2 linked regions of the Terriglobus albidus genome follow. Each later gene encodes a partner of the first gene's protein in a complex. Links are inferred from orthologs where the notes say so. Each region holds a gene or a part of one and is shown in the gene's direction. Other genes may lie near its edges.

What was found.
Region 2: the proteins of tsaE (region 1) and tsaD are in contact, whole or in part, in a crystal structure (PDB 6N9A), measured with the Thermotoga maritima proteins. The link is inferred for Terriglobus albidus from one-to-one orthologs. Residues at the interface, in WP_004082108.1 of Thermotoga maritima: Leu37, Gly38, Lys46, Lys57, Val59, Lys60, Ser61, Thr63, Phe64, Thr65, Leu66, Met67, Val69, Pro71, Tyr82, Arg83, Leu84, Asp86, Asp88, Phe89, Asp93, Ile128, Asp130, Glu131, Arg134; in WP_004082750.1 of Thermotoga maritima: Cys10, Asp11, Arg49, His50, Leu82, Gly84, Gly135, Gly136, Glu154, Thr155, Leu156, Asp157, Asp158, Ser159, Glu162, Asp165, Lys166, Arg169, Leu170, Tyr175, Lys213, Thr214, Leu217, Tyr218, Gln221, Arg222, Asn324.

The regions. Positions count from the first base shown.
Region 1 is NZ_CP042806.1:4,868,307-4,875,997, forward strand. What follows is about bases 2,351-5,091. They hold tsaE (tRNA (adenosine(37)-N6)-threonylcarbamoyltransferase complex ATPase subunit type 1 TsaE), read left to right. Parts: upstream 2,351-3,372; coding sequence 3,373-3,810; downstream 3,811-5,091. Other genes in these bases: FTW19_RS19410 (NAD(P)H-hydrate dehydratase), read left to right, coding at 2,351-3,368; FTW19_RS19420 (energy transducer TonB), read right to left, coding at 3,973-4,620; FTW19_RS19425 (hypothetical protein), read left to right, coding at 4,716-5,091. In the rest of the region: FTW19_RS19400 (aminopeptidase), read left to right, coding at 1-439; FTW19_RS19405 (aldo/keto reductase), read left to right, coding at 803-1,753; more of FTW19_RS19410, read left to right, coding at 1,812-2,350; more of FTW19_RS19425, read left to right, coding at 5,092-5,252; FTW19_RS19430 (penicillin-binding transpeptidase domain-containing protein), read right to left, coding at 5,369-6,691; cell division protein FtsZ, read right to left, coding at 6,829-7,691. UniProt on the Escherichia coli protein: Required for the formation of a threonylcarbamoyl group on adenosine at position 37 (t(6)A37) in tRNAs that read codons beginning with adenine.
Region 2 is NZ_CP042806.1:918,843-926,682, forward strand. The notes cover bases 3,015-5,904. They hold tsaD (tRNA (adenosine(37)-N6)-threonylcarbamoyltransferase complex transferase subunit TsaD), read left to right. Parts: upstream 3,015-3,836; coding sequence 3,837-4,973; downstream 4,974-5,904. Other genes in these bases: FTW19_RS03830 (CCA tRNA nucleotidyltransferase), read right to left, coding at 3,015-3,700; cysS (cysteine--tRNA ligase), read left to right, coding at 5,137-5,904. Also shown: FTW19_RS03820 (flavin monoamine oxidase family protein), read right to left, coding at 1-330; pelA (pectate lyase), read right to left, coding at 354-1,667; more of FTW19_RS03830, read right to left, coding at 2,321-3,014; more of cysS, read left to right, coding at 5,905-6,618; FTW19_RS03845 (HAD family hydrolase), read right to left, coding at 6,637-7,263; FTW19_RS03850 (6-phosphofructokinase), read left to right, coding at 7,409-7,840.

The DNA.
Region 1 (7,691 bases):
GCCGGGAGAAGTCAACGGAGTCTTTGTCGTGGACGGCGTTGTGGGCGACTTTCTCTGCGCCCGTTACGGCATTCTGGAGCACACCCCGCTTACGATCTGGATCGAAGGCAACCGTATCCGCCGGGTGGCTTGTGACAACAAGCAGCTCGAAGAAGACTTCTGGGACTACACCCACACCGACGGCAACTCCGACCGCGTGGGCGAGTTTGCCATCGGCACCAACATCGGCGTCACCAAGGTGATCGGCAATATCCTGCAGGACGAAAAGTTCCCCGGTATCCATATCGCCTTCGGCGACCCGTACGGGGCGCACACCGGCGCGCCCTGGAGGTCATCGACACATATCGATGTCGTGGGCCTGCACTTCAATATCTGGCTGGGCGATGAACATGGGGAGACCCAGATCATGCAGAATGGCGAGTTTCTGATTAAGCCGTAAGTATCGGCAGAGTTCGATATTTCTTTTGGTTGTCATCTCGTAGAGATTTGCTTGTAACTCTGTTCCTGCTCGAAACGCAGCGGTAGAGAAGCAGATTTCTCCGCTACTCTTCACCCCAGCCAGCAAAGCTGGCCGGGGACCCCGATCGCTACGAAATGACAAAAAAGTGCCAAGGACGCTGCCTGAGCCGGTTTTTCCTCTTGTCGCGCGCATCTCATACAATCGCGAGATAGAGCATTTCACTGTTGCTGGGAATTCCGGAAGAGGAGTGCAGCGGCGTTTTCATTACGGAAAACGCTAATAGATGCGCAAGCCCCGCACTACACCTACAGTGAACATGCTCTATTGCCAAAGGAGCGATGCGTGAACTTCAACATTCTCGGCAACTCAGATATGCAGCTTTCCCCGATCGGATTCGGCGCCTGGGCTATCGGCGGCGGAGGATGGGCCTTCGGCTGGGGCGCGCAGGAAGATACAGACTCCATCACTGCCATCGAGCGCGCTCTGGATCTCGGCCTCAATTGGATTGACACCGCTGCCGTCTACGGCCTGGGACACTCTGAACAGGTCGTCGCCAAGGCGCTGCGCAAGTCTGCGCACAAGCCGTGGATCTTCACCAAGTCCAGTATGGTGTGGGATGACAAGGGCAACATCACCAACTCCATGAAGCAGATCAAGCGGGAGTGTGAAGATTCGCTACGCCGTCTGAATCTCGATGTGATCGATCTGTATCAGATCCACTGGCCGAAGCCCGATGAAGAGATCGAAGAGGGCTGGGCGGCCATGGCAGAGCTGCAGCGCGAAGGGAAGGTACGCTGGATCGGCGTTTCGAACTTCTCCGTCGACCAGATGAAGCGTGCACAGAAGATCGCTCCCATCACTTCGCTGCAGCCGCCTTACTCCATGCTGAAGCGCGACTACGAGGCGGAGGTGCTTCCCTTCTGCCGCGAGAACGGCATCGGCGTCATCAACTACTCGCCCATGCAGAGCGGTATGCTCACCGGCAAAATGACCAAAGAGCGCGTCGCCCAGATGCCGGACGACGACTTCCGCAAGCGCGCCCTTAACTATCAGGAGCCGAAGCTCTCGCAGAACCTCAAGGTCGCGGACAAACTGAAGGAGATCGGAGCGAAGTACGGTGTCACCGCCGGCGTGATCGCCATCGCCTGGACGCTGAAGAACCCCGCGATTACGGCGGCCATCGTCGGTGGACGCAATCCGCAGCAGGTGGAAGAAACGGCAGAGGCACTCGACTTCGTTCTGCCGGACGAAGAATACAAAGCAATCAACGACTATCTACAATCAAACGCATAGGCTTTGCGGCTCTGCCCGTCCCTCTGGACGAGCAGAGCTACACTGCATGGACGTTTGTATGAAGATTCTTACCGCAGAGCAGATGGGCGAGACCGACCGGCGCACCGCCGCCGAGTTCGGCGTCTCCATGCAGGAGTTGATGGACAACGCCGGCACCTCGGTCGCGCGCTTTGCGCTGCGGCGTTATCCCGAGGCGCGCCGCATCGTCGTCCTCTGTGGCAAGGGCAATAACGGAGGCGATGGCTTCGTCGCCGCTCACCGGCTGCACGCGGCCGGGCGGAAGGTGCAGGTGATCGTTCTGGCCGCGGGCAAAGACGATCTGCGTGGCGATGCCGCCAACGCCTTCAGCGCACTGGATGCACCGGTGATCTTCGCGACGGAAAGCATCGTCCTTCCCGAAGCCGATCTCTATATCGATGCCATCCTCGGTACCGGGTTCAAGCCGCCGATGCGTGGCCTGGCTTGCAACCTGCGGGCACAACTGACCCAGCTTGCAAAACCTGTTTTGGCCGTAGATCTCCCTTCCGGATGGGATGCTGACTCGCATGGAGCCACCGCGGGCGACGCATTTCCCGCCGATGCGGTCGTAACCTTCACCGCTCCAAAGCCGGCTCACATCTTCGGCCAGATGAACCGGGATGGCGCCTTCGGTGCTGTCGCCGTGGCCCCGATCGGCTCACCTGCTGAATCTCTCCCCAAAGCCGATCTCACCTGGACCGGATCTTCCAAAGCGCTGACGGAGACACCTCGCCCACTGAACAGCAACAAGGGCAGATTCGGACACGTGCTGGTGCTCGGCGGCTCAAGGGGAAAGTCCGGTGCTGCCGCAATGGCTTCCCTCGCCGCATTGCGCTCCGGTGCAGGCCTGGTTACAGCCGCGGTGCCTGATTCTGTGCTCGATTCGGTAGCCCGCATCGCTCCCGAATTGATGTGCCTGCCACTGCAAGAGATCGACGGGCACGTCGCTCTAGCGAACTTCGAAACGCGCACCCAGTGGCTTGAGAAGATCAGCGTTCTCGCCATCGGTCCCGGTCTTGGAACACAGCCGGAGACGACCGAGTTCGTCCGCCGCGCGGTGCTTAAAACAGCTCTTCCGGTCGTCATCGATGCCGACGCCCTGAATGCCTTTGCTGAAAAACCGGAGCTGCTGCGCGCGCAAGCCGGACGTGTGATGGTGCTGACACCGCACCCAGGCGAGATGGCCCGCCTTCTCGGCATCACCGTCAAAGAGGTAGAGGCCGACCGGATCGGGCTCGCCCGTTACTATGCCACCGACCGCAACCTGACCCTGGTGCTGAAGGGCTGGCGGACCCTGGTGGCGCATCCCGATGGAGAGATCTCCGTCAACACCACCGGGCATCCCGCGATGTCGAAGGGCGGCAGTGGAGACATTCTGACCGGCATGGTGGCAGCCATGCTGGCGCAGCATCCCGATCACGTTAAAGACGCGGTCAACACCGCTGTCTATCTACACGGTCTCGCCGGCATGATGGCCGCGCGCAACCAGGACGAACATACGGTGCTGGCCACCGACACATTGGCCCATCTGAGCGACGCCTTCCGCTACCGCATTGCGGACGAAGACGGCCTCACCTGGGTTGGAGGACTTCGCTAGTTTCATGCTCGTAAAAAGATTCAAGACCCGCTCCGTGGAGGGCACGCTTGCGCTTGGCCCGAATATGGCCGAAAAGCTGATGCCGACACCGAAGCTGATTCTGCTGCGCGGCGAGTTAGGCGCCGGGAAAACCACCCTGGTGAAAGGCATCGCCCAGGCGCTAACCGGCGTCGATCCGGAGGAGGTCACCAGCCCGACCTTCACACTCGTGCATGAGTACGCAGGACCGAAGGTGCATCTGTATCATCTCGACCTTTACCGTTTGGAAAAGGAAGAAGAGCTTGCGGCGCTCGGTATCGACGAGATGGCCTCGCAGCCTGATGCTCTTGTCCTGGTGGAGTGGGGTGATAAGTTTCAGAGCGTGATTCAGCGCGCCAGTGGACAGATCATGATGCGGGCGAATGAGCTGGATGAGCGGGAGATCTTTTTGGAGATTCTGTAGGACTGCTCTTGAAAGATCGATACCACTTGAAGGTGTCATCCTGAGCGAAGCGAAGGACCCGTTGTGTTGGCACCTTTATACTTCCGGGCAGCCCATGAAGCAGGTCCTTCGCTGCGCTCAGGATGACAAAATTTGTTTGAGTGCCAGCTCCGAATGTTTGCCTTAGTTCGATTCCAGCGTGATGCACTCCCATCCGCATCCGCCAGGGTTCCTGCGGCGGTCGAAGTGGAAGTGGAGTTCCTGCTCGCTGCTGATGGGTCTGCCGTTCTTCACTGCCGGATGAAAGACCCACTGCTGTACGGTAGCCAGCACCATCTGGTCGATCTGCGTTCCCATTCCTCTACGCGCGTGCACCCGGGCAATGTGACCGGTATCGTCGATCTGCAGATCGACGAAGATATCGCCGGTAGCGCCGACCGCTGATAAGTCCGGACGTTCCTGGGGGAACGCCTGCACGTAGGCGATGCTCACATTTCCATCGCCCAATGCTTCATTGCCGCGCTCCCCTGGAGGATCGACCGGAGGCGTCACCACCACTGGAGCCTCTACCACGTTCTTCCGAGGGGTGTGATGCTTCAAGGCCCGCTTCACCTCATGCGTCTGCGAGAGCTTTCCGGGGTTGTAGGTCATCATCACCCTGGCGCCTTGGCGGGTACCGGCCGGTTTGAGCTTCCGCGCTCCAATCCACCATGCGTTCGCAACAACAAAGAGCGTGAGCAGATGCAGTCCTGTCGACACAGCAACCCTGCCCTGCTGCGTCTGCAGCAGGAGCGCCGAACGCTGTCTCCACAACAGGAGCTGCTCTCCCATGAGGGCCCTCTCTCCCATGGGGCTCATCGTATCGCAGCGATCCGGCAGGAAGCGACAGCTTTCCTGCGATGCAAACTACAAGATAGACTTCTGCGGTGAAATTCCTGCCACTATCAGCCGTCGTCGCGACCGCACTCCTCTGCCCGGCCCTCCCGTCCCAGACCGCAAAGGTCGGTCCCGCCGGCAAGCCCGCCGCAACGAAGACGCTGCCGCCTTTTTCCGGTACGTGGATGCTGAATCCACAGCGCAGCAAGTTGACTCGGCACATCGAGGGCGAGAGCAAAGCCGTCATCCAGTACGACGGCAAGACCTGGCACTACATCCATTCGCACCAGGAGACTCCCAATGACGAGCCAGATGCGTGGCAGGTGACGCTGGAAGTCAACTCACCCAGACTGCATGTCGAACCGGGCGACGAAGTCACCTTCCGCTCGCGGATCCGCCAGCAGGGCAACGCTATGTTGTTGGAAGAATGGGGCACTACCGGGCACGGCCAGAAGATTCACAACACCGTGCGCTACACCCTGGAAGACAGCAACAATACGCTGGTGCAGACCGAGGTCTCGGTCGGTCCGCTCGGCCCCGTACGTAATGTCTACGTTCTGGAGCGCGTGCGGACCACCGCAGAGTGAGAAGGGATTAGAGCATTTTTCCTGTTGCTGGGTATCCCTGGAGGAGCGTGCAGCGGCGTTTTCATTGGGGAAAACGCCCATAGATGTGCCCGCAATACACCTACAGGAAAAATGCTCTACTGCGATACGCCCACGGCAACCTGCTTGGGCTCATCCGAGCCTGCAGCAGTTGTGGCCGGAGCCGTTTTCTGCAGGAAGTAGCTCTTGTCGGCCATCGAACGATAGAAGATTCCAGTCAGCTCAGCCGCCTTCGGACCGAAGGTCGGACGTCCGCCTTCCAGGAAGAAGACCGTCACCATCCGGCCGACTGGAGTGTCCGCATAAGAGGCGAACCAACCATAGCGCGTTCCGTTGTTGGAGCAGGTGCCAGTCTTGCCGAGCACCGGGAACTCCTTGAAATTGGCGCGCAGCGAGCGGGCGGTACCGTAGCGGGCATCGACCGCGCCGGCCATACCGGGCAGCATCTCCGGGATCAGCGGAGCGATGTCGAGCGTCCGCTTCACCTTTGGCTGGAAGTTCGCGACAGCGTCCGCCGTGGTGGGGTGCTGCAGATAGTAGAGCGTGCCGCCGTTGGCGATAGCAGAGACCAGAGCGCCGAGCTGCAGCGGAGTCATCGAGATGCTCTCACCAAAAGAGCACATACGGCCCACGCCACCCAGCTTCTCCGGCAGTTCCTCATCGGGGTAGACACCGAGCTGCTCGCCATCAATGTTGTAGCCGGCCAGTTCGCCCAGGCCAAACATGTTGGCGTAGTGCTTGACCCGCTCAAAGCCCATGCGGCGGCCCAGAACCTCAAAGTACGGATTCACCGACTTGGCAAGGGCGTAGTCCAGATCCACGTTGTAGTGGCCACCGAGGTTGACCGGCGTGTCGTGCTTGATCAGGCCTTCGGAGAGAGCCGCCAGGGCCACACTCAGCTTGATGGTGGAGCAGGGTTCAGCTCCGCGCGAGAGCGCCAGCTTCTGGTTGACCATGGCCAGGACACGGCCGTTGGTGGGATCGATCGCCACCGCGGTGCCATTCATATTGCCCAGAGCCTGGATCAGAGACTCGCGGACTACCGGATCCTCTCCGGTCGCGACATCGCCCAGCGTTAGATTGTCCGCGAAGGAGCTGGCTGTAAAACGCTCAGAGAACCGGCCGGCGCGGGTTCGCTTAACGGCCAGTCTCGGCGCAGCGCCGCGTTTTCCCTTAGTAGCAACAGCCTTCGACCTGGCGGCTGGGGCTGCCTTAGCGGCTGCCGCCGATTTTCCGGCGCGGCGGCTGTGCTGCAGGCCGGCAAGATGCGCCTTTCCGCGAGTACTCTCCTGTACCTTGGAGCCTCCCCGGGTGCGCCTTGCACTTGTCGGCGTGGGGTCGGCCGCCAATGCGGCGGCTGTGGAAACAGCGAGAATACCTACAACCAGTCCTGGAAAAAACTTCTTAAAGCCCTGAATCATGCGTCGCACATCCCTGCGCCAACCCGTGCTAAGCGCCGATTTTTATTCTTTTTATCCTACCTTGATCTGACCAAAATCGATCAGATCCGGCGCCATACAACTTTAGACGCGTTTGCCCAATACGGAACGCGTTTTTTTTACATGCCTCCACGCCGTAGAAACGCTGGAATATCCAGCTCATCCTGCTCTTGACGTACGGTAGCCGACGGAGTGGAGGCAAAAGTTGCCACCGGCTCCGGAACCACAGGAGCAGCCGCGACCGGCGCGGGCTGTTCGACCGGCGCCGCCACCTCCGGCGTTGTCTCCACCCACTGCTGCGGCGGCGGAGCAGCCGACTCACGACGCTCGCGACCCGTTAGAAAGAACTCGTCTTCGAAGACCGATGGCGACTCGGGCCGCTGGGCGATCGGAATCTCCACCTTTTGCATGACCGGAGTCTCGCTGGCAAAACGCGGCATCGCAGAGGGGCGGGCGTCGTAGCGGACTGCAGGCTCCATCGCCTCCTGCAACATGCGTTCGCGGCGCTGCGGCATCTCCTGCTTGAAGCCGGTGGCGATGACGGTAATCTTCACATCCTCGCCCATCGACTCATCCTGCACCGCACCGAAGATGATGTTGGCATCCTCATGCGCAGCGTTCTGAATGATGGTGGAGGCTTCGTTGACCTCGCTCAGCTTCAGCGAGCTGGATCCGGTGATGTTGATCAGGATGCCGCGTGCTCCATCGATCGCGCCGGCTTCCAGGAGAGGCGAAGCCATGGCGGCGATCGCAGCTTCCACTGCACGGTTCTGTCCCGCGCGTACGGCCGTTCCCATCACCGCATAGCCCATGCCCGCCATCGTTGTTTTCACGTCGGCGAAGTCGCGGTTGATGATGCCGGGGATGGTGATGATGTCCGAGATTCCCTGCACGCCCTGGCGAAGCACATCGTCCGCAATGCGGAAGCTCTCGAAGAAGCCCGCGTCCTTGGCGACAGCCAGCAGCTTCTCGTTGGGGATAA
Region 2 (7,840 bases), 3.9 Mb from region 1 along the record:
CCAGTCTTCACACTGTTCCAGAAAGGCAAAACCTTCGCCGGCCTCATCGCTTTTGCGAAGATGGTTATCTTCGAAGCTGTAGTTATCGCCGTCGATCTCGTAGGTCTCGAGGCCGGCCTCCTCGATCAACTGCCAAAGCTCGGGCGGTTTGCCGTGGACAAACTCCGCTCCCAGCTCGACGACTTCGTCGCCTTCGCGCACCGTCAGCATACGGCCGCCGACACGCGACGCAGCCTCCAGCAACGTGACTTGCACGCCGGCCTCGGCCAGGGCGCGGGCCGCGGTAAGCCCAGCCATTCCGGCGCCCAGAATCAGGACGTCAGTTTCCATAGTTTCTGGATGTTGCGTTTCGCCTAGTGGTTTGCCTGCGGCAGCGGGTGCTTTTGCTTCCATGATGCAAAGGCTACCAGTGTCTGGTTGGCGGCGGTGTTGTACCAGCCATATCCATTGCGGCGCTCCTCGGAGATTTCGAGCAGCTCATCGTGGATGGTACGGTCTCGATCACCAAAGATCGGCTTCTCCCCATTCGGAGGCAAGCCGAGGGAGTAGTAGCGCGACCACACCGGCGGTGCCCCAGCCTTCTCAAAGAGACGGCGGCCACCGGGAGTCTCCTTCCCGCCGGTATAGATGTAGCCATAGATCGCGTGCTGCTGGAACCACGCAGCGGCAGCATAGACAGAACGAACCACCGCGGGCGAAGGTGATGGCAGGGTCATCAGATAGTTCATCAGCGATGCCGACTCCGAGCTCGACAGCGAGATCATCTCGTAGTTGCGTGCACCCGCCGGTGCCAGCGTCAACGCATCGACCTGCTGCGGCCAGATGGTGAGCCGATCGCCGATCGTTACCTGCGACTTCAGGATGCACTCCAATCCATGCGCAATCGCCTGCGCTGCCTGCCGCCTGAGCACGGCGGGAAGGAAGCTGTAGTTCGGATCGGTTACGGCGAGGTTCAACGTCTCGATGGCGTTGATCATCGCGTTGTCGTTGAAGGTAATGGCATCGTGATATCCACCCTCCAGCGGCCAGACCTGCGGCCAACCGCCATTCGGATATTGCGCACTCAGGATGTAACGGATGCCGCGCTCGATCACCTGCTGATAGCGCGTGCGGTCCGCAGCCGATGCATGTGGCACGACCAGGGCGAGAAAGCGGATCTGGGTGGTAGTGGCGTCGTTGTCCAGCGTGCCGACATAGTTCCACGTCGGCTCCATCGGCCTGTCCGCATCATCGGGAGCGAGATGCTGCGAAGTGTTGTCGGGCGCGTAGTCTTCGCCCGGCTGGCGGTGGTGTTTATCGATCTCGATGTTCTTGCTCCATCCACCGGCGGGAGTCTGAAAGCTGATGATGTTCTCGGCAGTGGTATGCGCCTCAGCCGAGCCGTAGAAACCTGACTCACGATTCAACGGCATGGAGTTTGCGCCATGGCCCGCCTTGGAGTGAATCGACTCCGTCCGTCCCGCCGCCTTTAACTCCGCGGCCAGGGCAGCCTTATCGGCCAGGCGCTGTTTCTGCGAACGGGTGAGATAGTCCAGCCATGCTGGCTGCTCCGCGGCGGGAAGCGTATGGATACGCGCCTCCGTCAGAGGTTCGGCAGGCTGCATATGGCCAAGCACAGCAGCATGAAGCGTGGCAGCGAAGGCGGGGGCGAGCAGAAGGCGGCGCATGATGTGATGGAGGGCTACATCGGGAAAGACACGTGAACACCGCGCGCGGTTGCGGAGGAAAAAGTTAACACACAGCAAGAGACGTTAGTGTCGACACTAAGATCGCTTTTCTGCTGTTGCTGTTGCTGTTGCTGTTGCTGTTGCTGTTGCTGTTGCTGTTGTCTTTCGTCTTGCTTAAGGGCACGGCTTCACAGGCTGCGGAAAAACTCGATTTTCGAGAAGCGCAAAAAAAACGATCGCGTCAGAATGACCTATAAGCGATCCGGGGACATTGGGTGATGATTTTCTATCCCCAAATTTGACCCGATTATCCCCTCATATAGAGTTTTTCCGCAGCCTGTTCAGCCGTGCCGAAAAACTTCAAGAGTGATCGCGGCTTTAGCCGCTGAGGTACCGTGTGACAGCGATGCCCTCAGGGGCTAAAGCCCCGCAGTAATGGCTCGTCTGACGGCACGGCTGAAGCCGTGCCCTTAAGCAAAACCCTGGTACAGACCGGGCAGATGGGTAACAGATTAGACCGGGGAGATAGGTAACACATTCGCGAGGTCGAGCGTCGTCTGATGGCGCGGCTGAAGCCGTGCCCTTAAGCAAAACCCTGACGAAACAATCACGCCATTCACGTATCGTCCTAATCCCACATACGAATTGTTCTACTACTCCGGCAAGCCAAACTCTGCCGCCACCAACGCCAGCCCTTCTTCCGTGGAATGGATCTGCCCCTCGAGCTGTGCATCTTCCGCCGCCCGCAACATCTCCGTAAATTTCGGACCGGGTTTGTAGCCGGCGTCGATCAGTGTTCTGCCGTTCACCAACAGCTCCGGCTTGATTGCATCTTCCGGAGTCTCTTCGTAGTGCTTCTTCGCAAACTCATAGAGCTCCAAGTTTCCGCTCGCCGAAGATGCGTCCAGATAATGAAGTTCCAGATGCTCCTCAAAACGAGGCATGCGCAGGAAGCGCTTCAGCGTCGACTGCTTCATATGCATCACATCCGCAAACTTCATGTGGTTATGAATCAGCGCCAGAATCTGTTCTTTGTCCTCGTTAGAAAAGCGAAGGCGGTTCAGGATCTCCACGGCGATCCGTTCGCCTACCTCCACATGACCATCGAAGCGAATGCGGTCAGGTGCCCGGCGAAAGGTCGCAGGCTTACCGATATCGTGCAGCAGTGCTCCCCATGCCAGGGTTGCCGGCGGTACGGGCGGAAGCTTCTTGAGCAGCAGCAGCGTGTGAACCCATACATCGCCCTCGGGATGATACTGCGGAGGCTGCTCCACACCCTGCAGCTTCTTCGCCTCCGGCAGCACCTCGGCCAGCAGCCCGGTCTCATCCAGCAGCTTCAACGCAACGTGGGCATTCCCCTCCGTCAGCATGCGCGTCAGCTCATCGCGCACACGCTCCGGAGAGACCTGATGGATCTGCGACGCCAACTCGCGAATCGCGGCATGCGTCGACGGCTCAATGCGGTATCCCAGCCGTGCGGCGAAGCGCACCGCCCGCAGCATGCGCAGCTTGTCTTCCGTAAAGCGCAGCCGGGCGTCGCCAATCGCGCGCACCACCTGCGCACGCAGATCCTCGCGGCCGCCGACAAAGTCGAGTGTTGCCTCCTCCGCCGTAGCTCCACCTGCAAACTTCGCCGGATCAAGCAGCATGCCATTGATGGTGAAGTCGCGCCGGCGCACATCTTCCTGCGGCGAGGTGGAGAAGGTCACCTGGTCGGGTCGGCGTCCATCGGAGTACGAGCCATCGTTGCGGAAGGTAGCCACCTCGGTGGCAATATCCGCCGCCTCCGGCCCGGGATACTCCGGTCCTGGCTGCAGCACCAGGATCACACCGAAGTGTGCCCCAACCGCCACGGTCTTCGGAAAGATCGCCTGCACCTGCTGCGGCGTCGCCGAGGTGGCCACGTCATAATCCTTCGGTGTGAGCCCCAGCAGCAGGTCGCGTACGCATCCCCCGGCAAAGTACGCCTGGTGTCCCGCGGCATGAAGAGCCTGAGCAATCTGAAGAGCGGCCTGAAGCTTCGCGTCCTGCATCGTCTTCGATGGTAGATGGTGGAATGCAGCCTGCGTGTCTCCCGGGGAAGACGAGACCTGTAAAGGATGTGTGGAGACAAACTGTAAACCATCTCTGGAGACAGCCCTCCGTCGAAGAGCTATCTACAATAAAGAGATGGCTTCCGGTCTGATTCTTGGCATTGAGAGCTCCTGCGACGAGACGGCAGCCGCTGTCGTCCGCAGTGGCAGCGCAGTGCTCTCCAATGTTGTCGCCTCACAGATCGCCACCCATGCCCTCTATGGCGGCGTCGTGCCGGAGCTGGCCTCACGCGAGCACCTCACCAACATCGTCCCCGTGGTCCGCACCGCCGTCGCCGAGGCGGGCATCACGCTCGACGATCTCGATGCCGTAGCCGTCACCGAAGGTCCCGGGCTCGCCGGAGCTCTCCTGGTTGGCATCACCTATGCCAAAGCGCTGGCCTACGGTCTCGGCAAGCCGCTCATCGCGGTGAACCACCTGGAAGGCCACATCCATGCCGTCCTGATGGAAGCGAAAGAGACACTTTCGCTTACCCCAGGCGCTCCCGTCCTGGCCTTGGTCGTCTCCGGCGGACACACCCATCTTTACCTCGCCGAAGAGCGCGGTGGCCTGTGGAGCTACCGCAACGTAGGCCGCACCATCGACGACGCCGCAGGCGAGGCCTACGACAAGAGCGCCAAGCTGCTCGGCCTGGGCTATCCCGGAGGTCCGCTGATGGACTTCCTCGCCGACCATGGCGATCCCAATGCTGTGGAGTTCAAGCTCGGCGGCATCAAGCCTAAGCTGCACCGCGACGGAGCCTCCCGGGGCGGCGAGTTCGACTTCTCCTTCAGCGGCATCAAGACCGCCGTTCTGCGCTATACCGAACTGCACCACATGCGCGAGCGGGCCGCCGCCCGCCACAATGCCCTCATGCAGGTGGAGGGCAATCGGCGCGAAGCCGCCCTCGCCCTCTGCGACCGCGAGACCCTGGACCTGATCGCCTCATTCCAGAAGGCGGTCGTCGGCTATCTGGTCAAACAGACCATGCGCGCGGCGGAGGAGTTCGGCGCCGGCAGTATTGTCGTCTCCGGGGGAGTTGCCGCCAACCGGGCTCTGCGCGAGCGGATGTCTGCCGAAGCTGCCGCCCGCCACCTCCAGATCGCCTTCCCCTCACTGGCGCTGGCCACGGACAACGCCGCCATGATCGCCGCCGCTGCCTGGCCGAAGTTCGCCGCCGGACTCTTCGCTTCGGATGAATTAAACGCAACCCCCCAGTTGCGGCTGGGGTAGAGCATTTTTCCTGTAGGTGTAGTGCGGGGTCTGTGCATCTATGGGCGTTTTCCGCAATGAAAACGCCGCTACGGATCCCTTTCGGGATACCCAGCAACAGGAAAATGCTCTAAGACATCTGTTGGCCGGACGGGTAGAATCTACAAGGAAAGTGCCCTCCGGAATGCCTGAGATCAAGCTCTTTAATACCCTGACCACCACCGTTGAACCCCTTACGCCTCAACGGGACAACACCCTGCGCATGTATGCCTGCGGACCCACGGTGTACGACTACGGGCACATCGGCAACTTCCGCACCTTCCTGCACGTCGACGCGCTGCGCCGCTTCGCCCGCCAATCGGGCATGAAGGTGGAACATGTCATGAACGTGACGGACGTGGACGACAAGATCATCCGCAACGCCGCCGCCGCGCAGATGCCCATCCAGGACTACACCGCCAAGTTCACCCAGGCCTTCTTTGAAGACCTGGAAGCGCTTGGCATCGAGAAGCCGGAGTTCGTCGCCAAGGCCACCGAAAACATTCCGGAGATGGTGTCGCTCATCGAGAAGCTGGCCAGCGAAGACATCGCCTACAAGACCGAGGACGGAAGCTGGTACTTCCGCATCGCCCGCTTCCCGGCCTACGGCAAGCTCTCCAAAAAAGACTTCGACGGCATCGAAGACGGCGCTCGTGTGGACGTGGACGAGTACGAGAAGGATGCTGCCCGCGACTTCGCTCTCTGGAAGGCTCCAAAGCCGGGCGAAGCACAGTGGAATACGGCCATCGGCTGCGGCCGCCCAGGCTGGCACATTGAGTGTTCGGCCATGGCGATGAAGTACCTTGGCGAGACCCTTGACCTGCACGCCGGCGGCGAAGATCTGATGTTCCCCCACCACGAAAATGAAATAGCCCAGAGCGAAGCTGCTACCGGTAAGCCCTTCGCTCAGCACTGGATGCACGTCCGCTTCCTTCTGGTGGAAGGCAAGAAGATGTCCAAGAGTGAAGGGAACTTCTTCACCCTGCGCGACCTGTTGCTGAAGGGCTATCGCGCCTCCGCCATCCGCTTCCTGCTGCTGAGCGTCCCCTACCGCAACCAGATGAACTTCACCTTCGATGGCTTGACGGAGTCGACCAACGCCATCGACCGCCTGCGCACCTTTGTCGATCGCTTACGCAAAGGAAGCTTCGCCGAGGGAGTCAACGAAGAGATCTCTGCTGCTACGAAGAAGGCTGCTGAAGGCTTTGCCGCGGCTATGGCCGACGATCTGAACACTGCCGTTGCACGTGCCGCAGTCTTTGACCTGATCCGCGCCGCCAACTCCGCGATGGATAGCGGAAAGCTGCTCGCCGGCAATGTGCCGGAGATCGAAGCCGTACTGGCCTCCTTCGATGGTGTCTTCGCTGTCCTCACCGACCGCGACGCCGAACTCACCAAAGCCGCTCTCGCCTGGGCAGAAAAAGAAGGCAAACTCGATCAGGCCTCACCCGAGCTGCTCGCCACCATGTCGCTCAGCGACGAAGAGGTGGACAAGCTCGTCGCAGAACGCACGCTGGCTAAAAAGCAACGCAACTTCGCCCGCGCCGACGCCATCCGCAACGAGCTCCTGGAGAAGGGCATCATCATCGAAGACTCAAAAGAAGGCGTCCGCTGGAAGCGTAAGTAGAGCTACAGGAAAAATGCTCTAGTGACCTGCTTGCTGCCAGGCAGGTTGATAGTACTCGCGGATGTCGATGACTTTGGCGCCGGCGGCGCGGCCGGCTGCCAGGCCGGTCTCTGAGTCTTCGAAGACGAGGCAGCGATTGGGAGCGACGTTGAGGCGATGCGCGGCTTCGAGATAGACGTCAGGTTCCGGCTTGCCGTGAAGGACATCTTCCCTGGCGACGATCGCATCGAAATATGGAAGGAGGTCTACAGCTTCGAGGCTGACCTCTACGTTCACACGATTTCCATTCGAGGCGACGGCCATGGGGAGTTTCCCCTTGTACTCGCGGGCAATCGACGCGATGACCGATACCTCTTCGAGCATGTGCAGGCTTTCGCGGAAGAGAACCTGATGCTTCGCGAGAACTGCCTTGGGATCCTCAATCTGTCCAAGACCGTCATCCTGGAACTTCTGCAGCAGTGCATCCGCTGTCAGTGAGTGGTTTTGATGAAACCATTCGGCGGGAAAGTTGAGGCCGATGCGTTCAAACCCAACCTGGAGTGCATGCAGGTGAGCCGGGATGGTATCGACCAGCGTTCCATCGCAGTCGAAGATCAATGCATCGGCTTGCTGTGCGGCTTCAGAGAGTGTGTTCAAAGAGCGCATGAAGACAGTATAGGAGTGTCTCTGTATTCCGCTGGAGAACTGAATTCAAAGGAGGAACTTCGGCGGAAACACCCCCTTTGAGAGGTGTGCGGTGCTATTCTTGAGCCGCATCAGAGAACGGGCTTTCTTCTGATGGGAAAAAGCAATGCGTATAGGTATCGTAACTGCGGGTGGTGATTGTCCCGGTCTGAATGCAGTGATCCGGGCAGCGGTGAGGAAGGGCGTTCTGCACTATGGGAACGAGTTTGTCGGCTTTACCGAAGGTTGGCGCGGATTGATCGAAGACCTTTCGATGCCGCTGAATCTTCAGACAACCGACGAGATCCTTTCACGCGGAGGAACCATTCTGCGGTCTTCGCGCCTCGATATCCGGCAGGTGCATGGCGGGTATGTGAAATGCATGCAGACCATGGCCCGTCATGGTGTTGAAGCCCTGATTGCCATCGGCGGTAACGGAACACAGGCCGCCAGCCTGGCGCTGACCGAGGTAGGTGTGAACGTTGTCGGTGTTCCGAAGACGATCGATAACGATCTCAGCGGCACGGATATGTGTTTCGGATTCGATACTGCAGTGAAC